DNA from 2 places in the Sanguibacter antarcticus genome. Region 2 is predicted to be linked to the other one. Evidence: predicted binding sites of a transcription regulator. Region 2 holds the regulator's gene; the other holds the start of a gene.
The links. The regulator HrcA, encoded in region 2, represses chaperone genes, less so after heat shock. The targets are predictions, from matches to a motif close to TTNGCACTCGNNNNNNNCGAGTGCNAA.
Positions count from the first base shown of each region.

Region 1: the regulator HrcA is predicted to act here: its motif matches at 1,439-1,465, upstream of groL (chaperonin GroEL).

Region 1 covers NZ_PDJG01000001.1:3,478,626-3,483,465, forward strand. The annotation lists gene ATL42_RS15915 (phytoene desaturase family protein) at 1-1,293, shown strand, start outside; gene groL (chaperonin GroEL) at 1,585-3,219, shown strand; gene ATL42_RS15925 (LacI family DNA-binding transcriptional regulator) at 3,343-4,365, opposite strand; gene ATL42_RS15930 (beta-galactosidase) at 4,485-4,840, shown strand, end outside.
Region 2 covers NZ_PDJG01000001.1:700,900-705,739, reverse strand. The annotation lists gene ATL42_RS03140 (16S rRNA (uracil(1498)-N(3))-methyltransferase) at 1-483, opposite strand, end outside; gene dnaJ (molecular chaperone DnaJ) at 483-1,595, opposite strand; gene hrcA (heat-inducible transcriptional repressor HrcA) at 1,648-2,673, opposite strand; gene ATL42_RS03125 (DUF3097 domain-containing protein) at 2,830-3,693, shown strand; gene ATL42_RS03120 (acyltransferase family protein) at 3,703-4,840, opposite strand, start outside.

The sequences.
Region 1 (4,840 bases), 2.8 Mb from region 2:
GTCCACCCGATGGGGGTCGCCTCGCCGTTCTTCCGCGAGTTCGACCTCGGTGCGCGCGGCGTCGAGCTGCTGCACCCGGAGGCGTCCTACGCCCAGCCTCTCGACGGCGGGCGCGCAGGCGTCGCGTACCAGGACATCGAGCGCACCGTGCACGGTCTCGGGGCGGACGGTGCAGCGTGGCGCTCCCTCCTCGGCCCGCTGGCCGACGCTCAGGACGCTGTCCTCGCTCTCGCGCTCGGTGACAAGCGCAGCGTCCCGCCCGAGGTCGTCCACGGTCTCGGCGGAGCGGCGCGCTTCGCGCTCGCTGTGCTCGAGCAGGGGACGCCGCTGTGGGATGCACGCTTCCGCGGGGAGGTCGCCCCAGCCCTGCTCACCGGTGTCGCTGCCCACGCGATCACGCGCGTGCCGTCGCTCGCGGCGGCCGGCACGGCGCTCCTGCTCGGGTCCCTCGCGCACTCGTCTGGATGGCCGATCCCGCGAGGCGGGTCGGGTGCCATCGTGGACGCCATGGTCACGGACCTTCTCGCGCACGGCGGCGAGATCCGCACCGGCACGCCGGTCCGGAGCCGGCGCGACCTCCCACCGGCCCGCGCCTACGTGTTCGACACGAGCCCCCGGACGGCTGCCGACGTGCTCCACGGGAGCCTCAGCCCACGGGCGGAGCGGATGCTGCGGCGCTTTCGCTACGGCAACGCGGCCGCCAAGGTCGACTTCGTCCTCGACGGCCCCGTGCCCTGGGCCAACGCAGAGGTCGCCCGCGCCGGCACGGTGCACGTCGGCGGGAGCCGTGCGGACATGGCGCGTGCCGAGGCGGACGTCGCGCGGGGTGTGCACGCGGCTCGCCCCATGGTGCTGCTGAGCGACCCGTCGGTGGTCGACGAGGGGCGGATCGTCGGCGGGCTCCGGCCGCTGTGGACGTATGCCCACGTCCCGGCGGGCTCCACCGTCGACCCGACCGAGACGGTCACTTCGCAGATCGAACGGTTCGCGCCGGGGTTCCGGGACGTCGTCGTCGCGTCGCGCGGCGTGCCGGCTGCGCGGATGAGCGACCACGACGCGAACTACGTCGGCGGCGACATCGCCTCGGGCGCCGTGACGATGTGGCAGATGGTCGCGCGGCCCACGCCGCGTCTCGACCCGTACCGGACGGGTGTCCCGGGCGCCTACCTCTGCTCGTCCTCGACCCCGCCCGGGCCTGGTGTGCACGGCCTTAGCGGTTGGTACGCCGCAGGGCGCGTCCTGCGCGACCGCTTCGGGATCCGTGCGCTGCCCAGCCTTGCTCCAGGCGCCTGAACCGAGCGTCTGGCACCGTCCGGGGCGTCGTGTCGGAGGTCACGCGTGCCCGCTCGTGCGCGGCCCCGCGCCGTTCCGGTGACCGTGCCGCAGACACAGGGGCGCGTGGTCTTGCACTCTCGGGGTCCGAGTGCCAATAATGGCGTTAGCACTCTCACTAGGAGAGTGACAGAACATCGGTCGATCGGTGAGGCCTGGACCGCGCTGCGTGACATGAACGCAGCAGGACCAGACCGTCCGTCGCGGGCGCCACTCGACCACTCACACGCCACAGCGGAGGATCACACCCCAATGGCAAAGATCATTGCCTTCAACGAGGAGGCCCGTCGCGGTATGGAGCGTGGACTCAACATCCTCGCCGACACCGTGAAGGTCACGCTCGGCCCCAAGGGCCGCAACGTCGTCCTCGACAAGAAGTGGGGCGCGCCCACCATCACGAACGATGGTGTGAGCATCGCCAAGGAGATCGAGCTCGAAGAACCGTTCGAGAAGATCGGCGCCGAGCTCGTCAAGGAGGTCGCCAAGAAGACGGACGACGTCGCTGGCGACGGCACCACCACCGCCACCGTCCTCGCACAGGCACTCGTGCGCGAGGGCCTGCGCAACGTCGCAGCCGGCTCCAACCCCATCGCGCTCAAGCGTGGGATCGAGAAGGCCGTCGAGGCTGTCATCGCGCAGCTCGTCAGCGCCGCCAAGGAGATCGAGACCAAGGAAGAGATCGCGGCCACGGCCTCCATCTCCGCCGGGGACCCGGCCATCGGCGCGCTCATCGCCGAGGCGCTCGACAAGGTCGGCAAGGAAGGCGTCATCACCGTCGAGGAGTCGAACACGTTCGGCCTCGAGCTGGAGCTGACCGAGGGCATGCGCTTCGACAAGGGCTTCCTCGCTCGCTACTTCGAGACGGACGCCGAGCGTCAGGAAGCGGTCCTCGAAGACCCGTACGTCCTGCTCGTCGAGTCGAAGATCTCCAGCGTCAAGGACCTCCTGCCGCTGCTCGACCAGGTCATGAAGTCTGGCCGTTCGCTCCTCATCATCGCTGAGGACGTCGAGGGCGAGGCTCTCGCGACTCTCGTGCTCAACAAGATCCGTGGCACGTTCAAGTCCGTCGCCGTCAAGGCTCCGGGCTTCGGAGACCGCCGCAAGGCGATCCTCCAGGACATCGCCATCCTCACGGGTGCTCAGGTCATCTCGGAGACCGTCGGCCTCAAGCTCGAGACCGCGACGCTCGACCTCCTCGGTCAGGCACGCAAGGTCGTCGTCTCCAAGGACGAGACGACCATCGTCGAGGGCTCTGGCGACGTCGACCAGATCGCTGGTCGCGTCAAGCAGATCCGCGCCGAGATCGAGAAGTCGGACTCCGACTACGACCGCGAGAAGCTCCAGGAGCGCCTCGCCAAGCTCGCGGGCGGTGTCGCGGTCATCAAGGCCGGTGCAGCGACCGAGGTCGAGCTCAAGGAGCGCAAGCACCGCATCGAGGACGCTGTGCGCAACGCCAAGGCAGCTGTCGAAGAGGGCATCGTCGCCGGTGGTGGCGTCGCTCTCATCCAGGCTGGCAAGCTCGCGTTCGAGACGTCGGCGATCACCGACCTCGAGGGCGACGAGGCGACCGGCGCGACGATCGTGCGTCTCGCGATCGACGCTCCGCTCAAGCAGATCGCGATCAACGCTGGTCTCGAGGGTGGAGTCGTGGCCGAGAAGGTCCGCAACCTCCCCTCCGGCCACGGCCTCAACGCCGCGACCGGCGTGTACGAGGACCTGCTCGCGGCTGGTGTGAACGACCCGGTCAAGGTGACGCGCTCTGCTCTGCAGAACGCAGCCTCGATCGCGGCCCTCTTCCTCACCACCGAGGCAGTCGTCGCGGACAAGCCGGAGAAGCAGCCGGCGATGCCCGGTGGCGACGGCGGCATGGGCGGAATGGACTTCTGATCCGCTAGCACCTGCACAGAAGAGCTGGCCTGTCCCGGAACGTTCGGGGCAGGCCAGCTCTTCTGTGTCTCGACGGTCTGCTGTGCCTGGCCGGGTGGCTGTGCCTGGCCGGTCTGTCTGCTGCTAGGCCGAGCCGCGCCAGACGACCGGGGTGTCGAGCAGGACGCCGCCCGCCGGGGGCGTCTCGCCGTGCAGCTGGCTGAGCACGGATGCTGCGGCCGCCGCGCCGAGGCCCTGTGCGGGCTGGTGGACGGTCGACAGCTGGGGTTTGGTGCGCAGTGCCCACGTGCTGTCGTCGAATCCCACGATGCCGACGTCCTGGGGGATCGAGCGGCCTGCTGAGCGCAGCGCGTTCATCGCGCCCGCGGCGACGGCGTCGGAGGCTGCGAACACCCCGTCGATCTGTGGCTCGCGTCGGAGCAGCTCTTGCATGGCGGTCACGCCGGAGGCGAACTCGTAGAGCGGCACCGCTTCCACGAGGTTCGCGTCGAACCGGTCGCCGAGCGCGTCCCGGAAACCGGCGAGCCGGTCGGCTCCTGAGTCGCGGTCGAGAGCCGCGGCGATCATCCCGATCCGTGACCGTCCGGTCGCGACGAGCCGTTCGGTGATGGCTCGTGCCGAGGCGCGGTTGTCGATGCCGACGAACGCCATCTGGGTGACGTCTGGAGGATGCCCGACGAAGGTGGCCGGCAGCCCGATCTTCTCGATGACCCGGGTGATCGGGTCGTGGGTACGGGCCGAGACCATGATCACGCCGTCGGCGTAGCTGCCGCTCAGGTAGCGCGAGACGCGTTCGGTGTCTCGCTCGGAGTCCACGATGAGCAGCACCATCTGGTAGTCCGCGGCGGAGAGCGCGGCGTTGGCACCGAGCATGATGGCGCCGATGTTGGGGTCCTCGGCGAAGAGCGACGCGGGCTCGTGCACGACGAGCGCCACCGCCTGCGAGCGCTGCATCACGAGGTTGCGTGCTGCGACGTTCGGGCGGTACCCGACCTTGCTGATGGCCGCCTTGATCGCGGCCTCTGCCTCGGAGGACACGTATCGCTCACCGTTGATGACGCGGCTGACCGTGCCGCGGGAGACACCGGCTTCACGAGCCACGTCGATGATCGTTGCGCGCTTCTGACGTGGCGGATCGGTGGACACGGGACCACTGTAACCGAGCGTGTGCTTGACACCGAGCAAATGTGCGACCTAGTGTGTGCACGTTCCCAGATCCTCAGTGCCGAGCGGTCATTGATGAATCTGTGCACGTTCACAGACAGATGGGAAGAGCCTTGACCTCGCCAGCGACACCCCCGAGCCGGCGCCCCGTGTTCACTCACGACGGCATCGCCTTCGGCTGCGACTACAACCCCGAGCAATGGAGCCGTGAGGTCTGGAACGACGACGTCCGGCTCATGCGCGAGGCTGGAGTCGACCTCGTCGCGATCAACATCTTCGGCTGGTCCCACATCGAGCCGCGCGACGGTGTCTACGACTTCGAGGGGCTCGACGCCATCATCGAGCTCCTTCACGCGAACGGCATCCGGGTCAACCTCGGAACAGGAACGGCATCCACGCCGCCGTGGCTCACGCACCAGCACCCCGAGATCCTCCCGATCATGGCCGACGGCACCAC
Region 2 (4,840 bases):
GCCCGCAGCGTCCACCACGAGCCCGACACGCGGCATGACGGCCCGACGAGCCTGCTTCGTCGCAGCGCGCACCACCCCGACCCACCGCGCACGCGACTTCGCCGCCCGGTCGCCGCGCCACACGACCACGGAGCGTTCCGCCTGCCACGGCAGGATCGCGTCCACGCCTACCTCGGTCGCGGCCTCGACGGCCATCTCGTCACGGTCGCCCTTGGCGAGCGCCTGGACGAGCACGATCTCGACACCGTCGGCGGGCTCGTGGACCACGTCCTCGACCACGAGGTCCAGCGTCGACGACTGCACCGACGCGATCACACAGCGCAGCCGCACGCCCGCACCGTCGACGACGTCGATCCGCTCCCCCGGGCCACGCCGCTGGACGACACCCGCGTGCCGACCCTCGTCCCCGTCGAGCACGAACGTGCTCCCTGGCTCGCACGACGACAGCGCGCCGGGCTCGGCGAGGAAGACGGGCGCGCTCACTACCGACCCGCGAACTTGTCACGCAGCCGCGAGAACACACCCGGGTGCGCAGCCGACATCTGTCCGTCGACGTGCTCTTCCCCGCGCAGCGCGGCCAGCTGGCGCACCAGCTCCGCCTGCTCGTCGGACAACCCGCTCGGGATCTGCACCTCGACATGGACGTTGAGGTCGCCACGGCCGGTCGAGTGCAGGTGACCGATCCCCAGGCCCTTGAGCGTGATGACCTGGCTGGGCTGCGTCCCCGGGCGCAGGTCGAGCTTCTCGGGCCCGTCGAGCGTCTGCAGCTCGACGACCGTGCCGAGGACGGCCGCCGTCATCGGAACCTCCAGCGTGCAGTGCAGATCGTCACCACGGCGCAGGAAGGTCTCGTGCTTGCGCTCGCGGATCTCGAAGTAGAGGTCACCGGCAGGCCCGCCTGCGGGGCCGACCTCCCCCTGGGACGTCAGCTTGATCCGGGTTCCCGTCTCGACGCCGGCGGGAACCTCGACGGCGACCGTCCGGCGGCTGCGGATGCGGCCCTCGCCGGCGCACTCGGCGCACGGCTCGGGGATCGTCGTCCCGAATCCCTGGCACGCGGCGCACGGTGCGGTCGTCATGACCTGGCCGAGGAACGAGCGTGCGACCCGCTGGACCGTCCCGCGGCCGTGGCACACGTCGCACACCCGCGGCGAGGTCCCGGGGCTGCAGCACGAGCCGGAGCAGGTGCCGCAGACGACCGCGGTCTCGACCGGGATCTCGCGGCGCACGCCGAACGCGGTCTCCGCGAGGTCGAGGTCCAGCCGGATGAGGGCATCCTGGCCACGGCGGGAGCGTGGGATGGGTCCGCGCTGGGCCTGCCCGCCGCCGAAGAACGTCTCGAAGATGTCCTGGAAGCCGAACCCGCCTCCCATGCCACCGCCGGGAGCCGACGGGTCGCTGCCCATGTCGTACGAGCGACGCTTGTCCGCGTTGGACAACACCTCATAGGCCCGGGACACGTCCTTGAACTTGTCCTCGGCCTCTGGACCGGCGACGTCCGGGTGCAGCTCGCGCGCGAGCTTGCGGTACGCCTTCTTGATCTGGTCGTGGCTGGCGTCCCGGCTGACGCCGAGGATCTCGTAGTAATCAGTCACTGAATGCTCTCTGCCGTTCTGGTGGGGGTTGCTCGGGGTCTGACGAGAAGGATCACGAACCGAGGATCCTCGAGAGATAGCGGGCGACTGCTCGCACGGCGGCGATGGTGCCGGGGTAGTCCATCCGGGTGGGGCCGATCGAGCCGATGGTTGCGACCGCGTCACCGTCCGAGCCGTACCCGGTCGTGACGACGGACGTCTCGAAGAGCCCGGCGAGCTGCGTCTCTCGACCGATGCGCACGTTGACGCCGGCGGAGTCCTCCGCCATCTCCGTGAGGAGGTTGAGGAGGACGACCTGCTCTTCGAGCGCTTCGAGGACAGGACGCAGCGCGTGCTCGAACCGCATGCCCGCCTGGGCGAGGTTCGCCGTACCGGCGAGCACGATGCGTTCTTCGCTCTCCTGGGAGAGCGTCTCGGTGATGACGTCCGCGATCCGCTCGACAAGATCACGATCGACCGGGTGGTAGGTCTCCGCGAGCGTGGTGAGAGCGGCCCGGAGCTCTTTGAGCCGGCGGCCGGCCGCGGCGACGTTGAGCCGTGTCCGGAGGTCGACGAGGAAGGTCTCGTCGGGAGGCTCGGTCAGCTCGAGGGTGCGCTGCTCGACGCGGCCGGTGTCGGTGATGAGGACGACGAGGAGCCTGCGCTCGCCGAGCACGACGAGCTCGAGGTGACGCAGCCCCGAACGTCGCAACGACGGGTACTGGACGACGGCGACCTGGCCGGTGAGCTGGGCGAGGAGCCGCCCGGCCCGCGTGACGACGTCGTCGAGGTCGACCGCACCGGCGAGGAACGTCTCGATCGCGCTCTTCTCCGCGCTGGAGAACGCCTTGACGGAGGAGAGCCTGTCGACGAACATCCGGTAGCCCTTGTCGGTGGGCACGCGCCCGGCCGACGTGTGGGGCTGCGCGATGTAGCCGCCCTCCTCGAGCACCGCCATGTCGTTGCGGATCGTCGCGGAGGAGACGCCGAGGGCATGGCGCTCAGCGAGCACCTTGGAACCGACAGGCTCGCGCGTCTGGACGTAGTCCTCCACGATCGCGCGGAGCACGTCGAGCCTGCGGTCGTCGCCAGCCGCCATCCTGCCTCCACTCCTCGTGCCGTCTCTGTGCCGGTCGCACGCACCGACCCTGGTAGCACTCACCGAACCTGAGTGCTAATTCTACGACGTGCCCGCGGTCGTCTGCCCACGTGTCGCACAGGTCACTCTCCCCGGTGTGCGGCTAGCCTTCCTCGCGTGAGCCATGAACGCTACTCCCACGACGTCCTGTCCGCCGGGTCCCGCACGCGCAGCGCACGCCCCGTCTCCCGACCTGTCCCGGCTGAGCCCGGGCTCGTCGTCGAGGAGGTCACCACCGGGTGGGTGGGTGCAGTCCTGCGGACCGAGAAGTCCGGCGGAATGCACGTCGTCGTCCTCGAAGACGCCGCTCGACGCACCCGTACCTTCCCGCTCGGTCCCGGCTTCTGGATCGACGGCGAGCCGGTCGAGCTCGTCCCTGCGAACCGGTCGACGGGCCCTGTCCCACCGTCGCGCACCGCCTCTGGCTCGAGAGCCGTCGCGGGCGCACGCGCACGCGTCGCTCGAGGGAGCCGCATCTGGGTGGAGGGACGGCACGACGCCGAGCTCGTCGAGAAGGTGTGGGGCGACGACCTGCGGATCGAGGGTGTGGTCGTCGAGGGGCTCGACGGTGTGGACAACCTCGCGGACGCGCTCGCCGAGTTCGGTCCGAGCGCGAGCCGCCGGGTCGGTGTCCTCGTCGACCACCTCGTGCCCGGCAGCAAAGAACGGCGCATCGCCGACGACGTCATGCGTCAGTTCCCCGGGGGCAGGGTGCTCATCCTCGGCCACCCGTACGTCGACGTGTGGCAGGCCGTGCGGCCAGACCGGATCGACCTCGAGGCCTGGCCCGTGATCGATCGTGGCACGGAGTGGAAGTACGGGATCCTCCGCGAGCTCGGGTGGCCGGCCGAGAGCCAGACGGACGTGGCGCTGGGATGGAAGAAGATCCTCGGGACGGTGCGCAGCTACGCGGACCTCGAGCCGTCGTTGCTCGGCCGGGTGGAAGAGCTCATCGACTTCGTCACTGCGCCCGCCCCCTGACGGACCGCGTCAGCCGGTGCTGGCGCGTCCCGCGGCCTCGGTCAGCGCTGCGACGAGCGTGCTCGCGTAGAGGTCCTGGCCAGGGCCTTGAGGGTGAACGCCGTCCTTGCCGATCCCCTCTGGGGCAGCCGTCAGCGCGCTCTGCCAGTCCGCGACGACGACGTTGGGGTGCCTGGTGGCGGCGGCCCGGATCTGGTCGTTGGTCGGCCCGATCCATGGACGGTCGCCGTAGCCGGTGACGAGCACGACGTGGTGGTCGGCGCCGATCGCTGTGATGGCCTCGTCCATGACCCTGTCGGTCACCGTGCTGTTCGTCGCGAGAGAGACGACCACGTAGGGGCGCAGCACACCGGCGTCGCGCAGCCCGACCACGACCTCGGGTGTCGTCTTCATCTGACGGGAGACCGCGGCGTCGATGTAGACGCCGGGCAGCGCGGCCGTCAGCGCGGCCGCACTGATGAGGGTCACGGAGTCCCCGATGACCGTGACCTGGTCTCCAGGAGGCGGTCCGGGGGCAGGAACCGGTGCTGGTGCGGGCGCGGGCGCGGTCGGTGTCGGCGTCGGTCCGTTCGACGGCTCGGGAGCCGCATCACCCTCGTCGGCGCTCCCTGGGTCGGCCTCGTCCCCCGGCTCTGTCGCGTCTGGCGTCGGTGCCTCGTGCTGGGTCGTAGCGTCAGCGACCACCTGCCCACGGAGGATCTGGGCCTCGAGGGCGGACTGCGCGGGCTCACGGACGAATGCCGCGCCGACCGCCCCGACGACGAGCACGACGACCAGGGTGGAGGCAGCGAGCCTCGCGCGGCGCCCGTGGGTGCGCCATCCCCCGTGGCGTTCGATCCAGGCAGCATCGATGCGGTCGCGTGCGCGCCGGACGACCTCGGCGCCGACGGCCCGCAGCCCGTGGTCGAGGACCGGCTTCTCGACGAACCGGTAGGACGCCCACGCTGCGACGAGGGTCAGGACGGTGGCCGTCACTGCAACGACAGGCTGCGAGGCGTGCCCAGGAAGCGCCCCGTCGAGCACCTGAGCGACCAGCACGACGAGGGGCCAGTGCCACAGGTAGAGGCCGTACGAGCGCTGCCCCACCCACCGCAGCGGCCCTCTCTCCACGAGACGCGCCACCCGTTGCCCACGGACGACCGTCGCG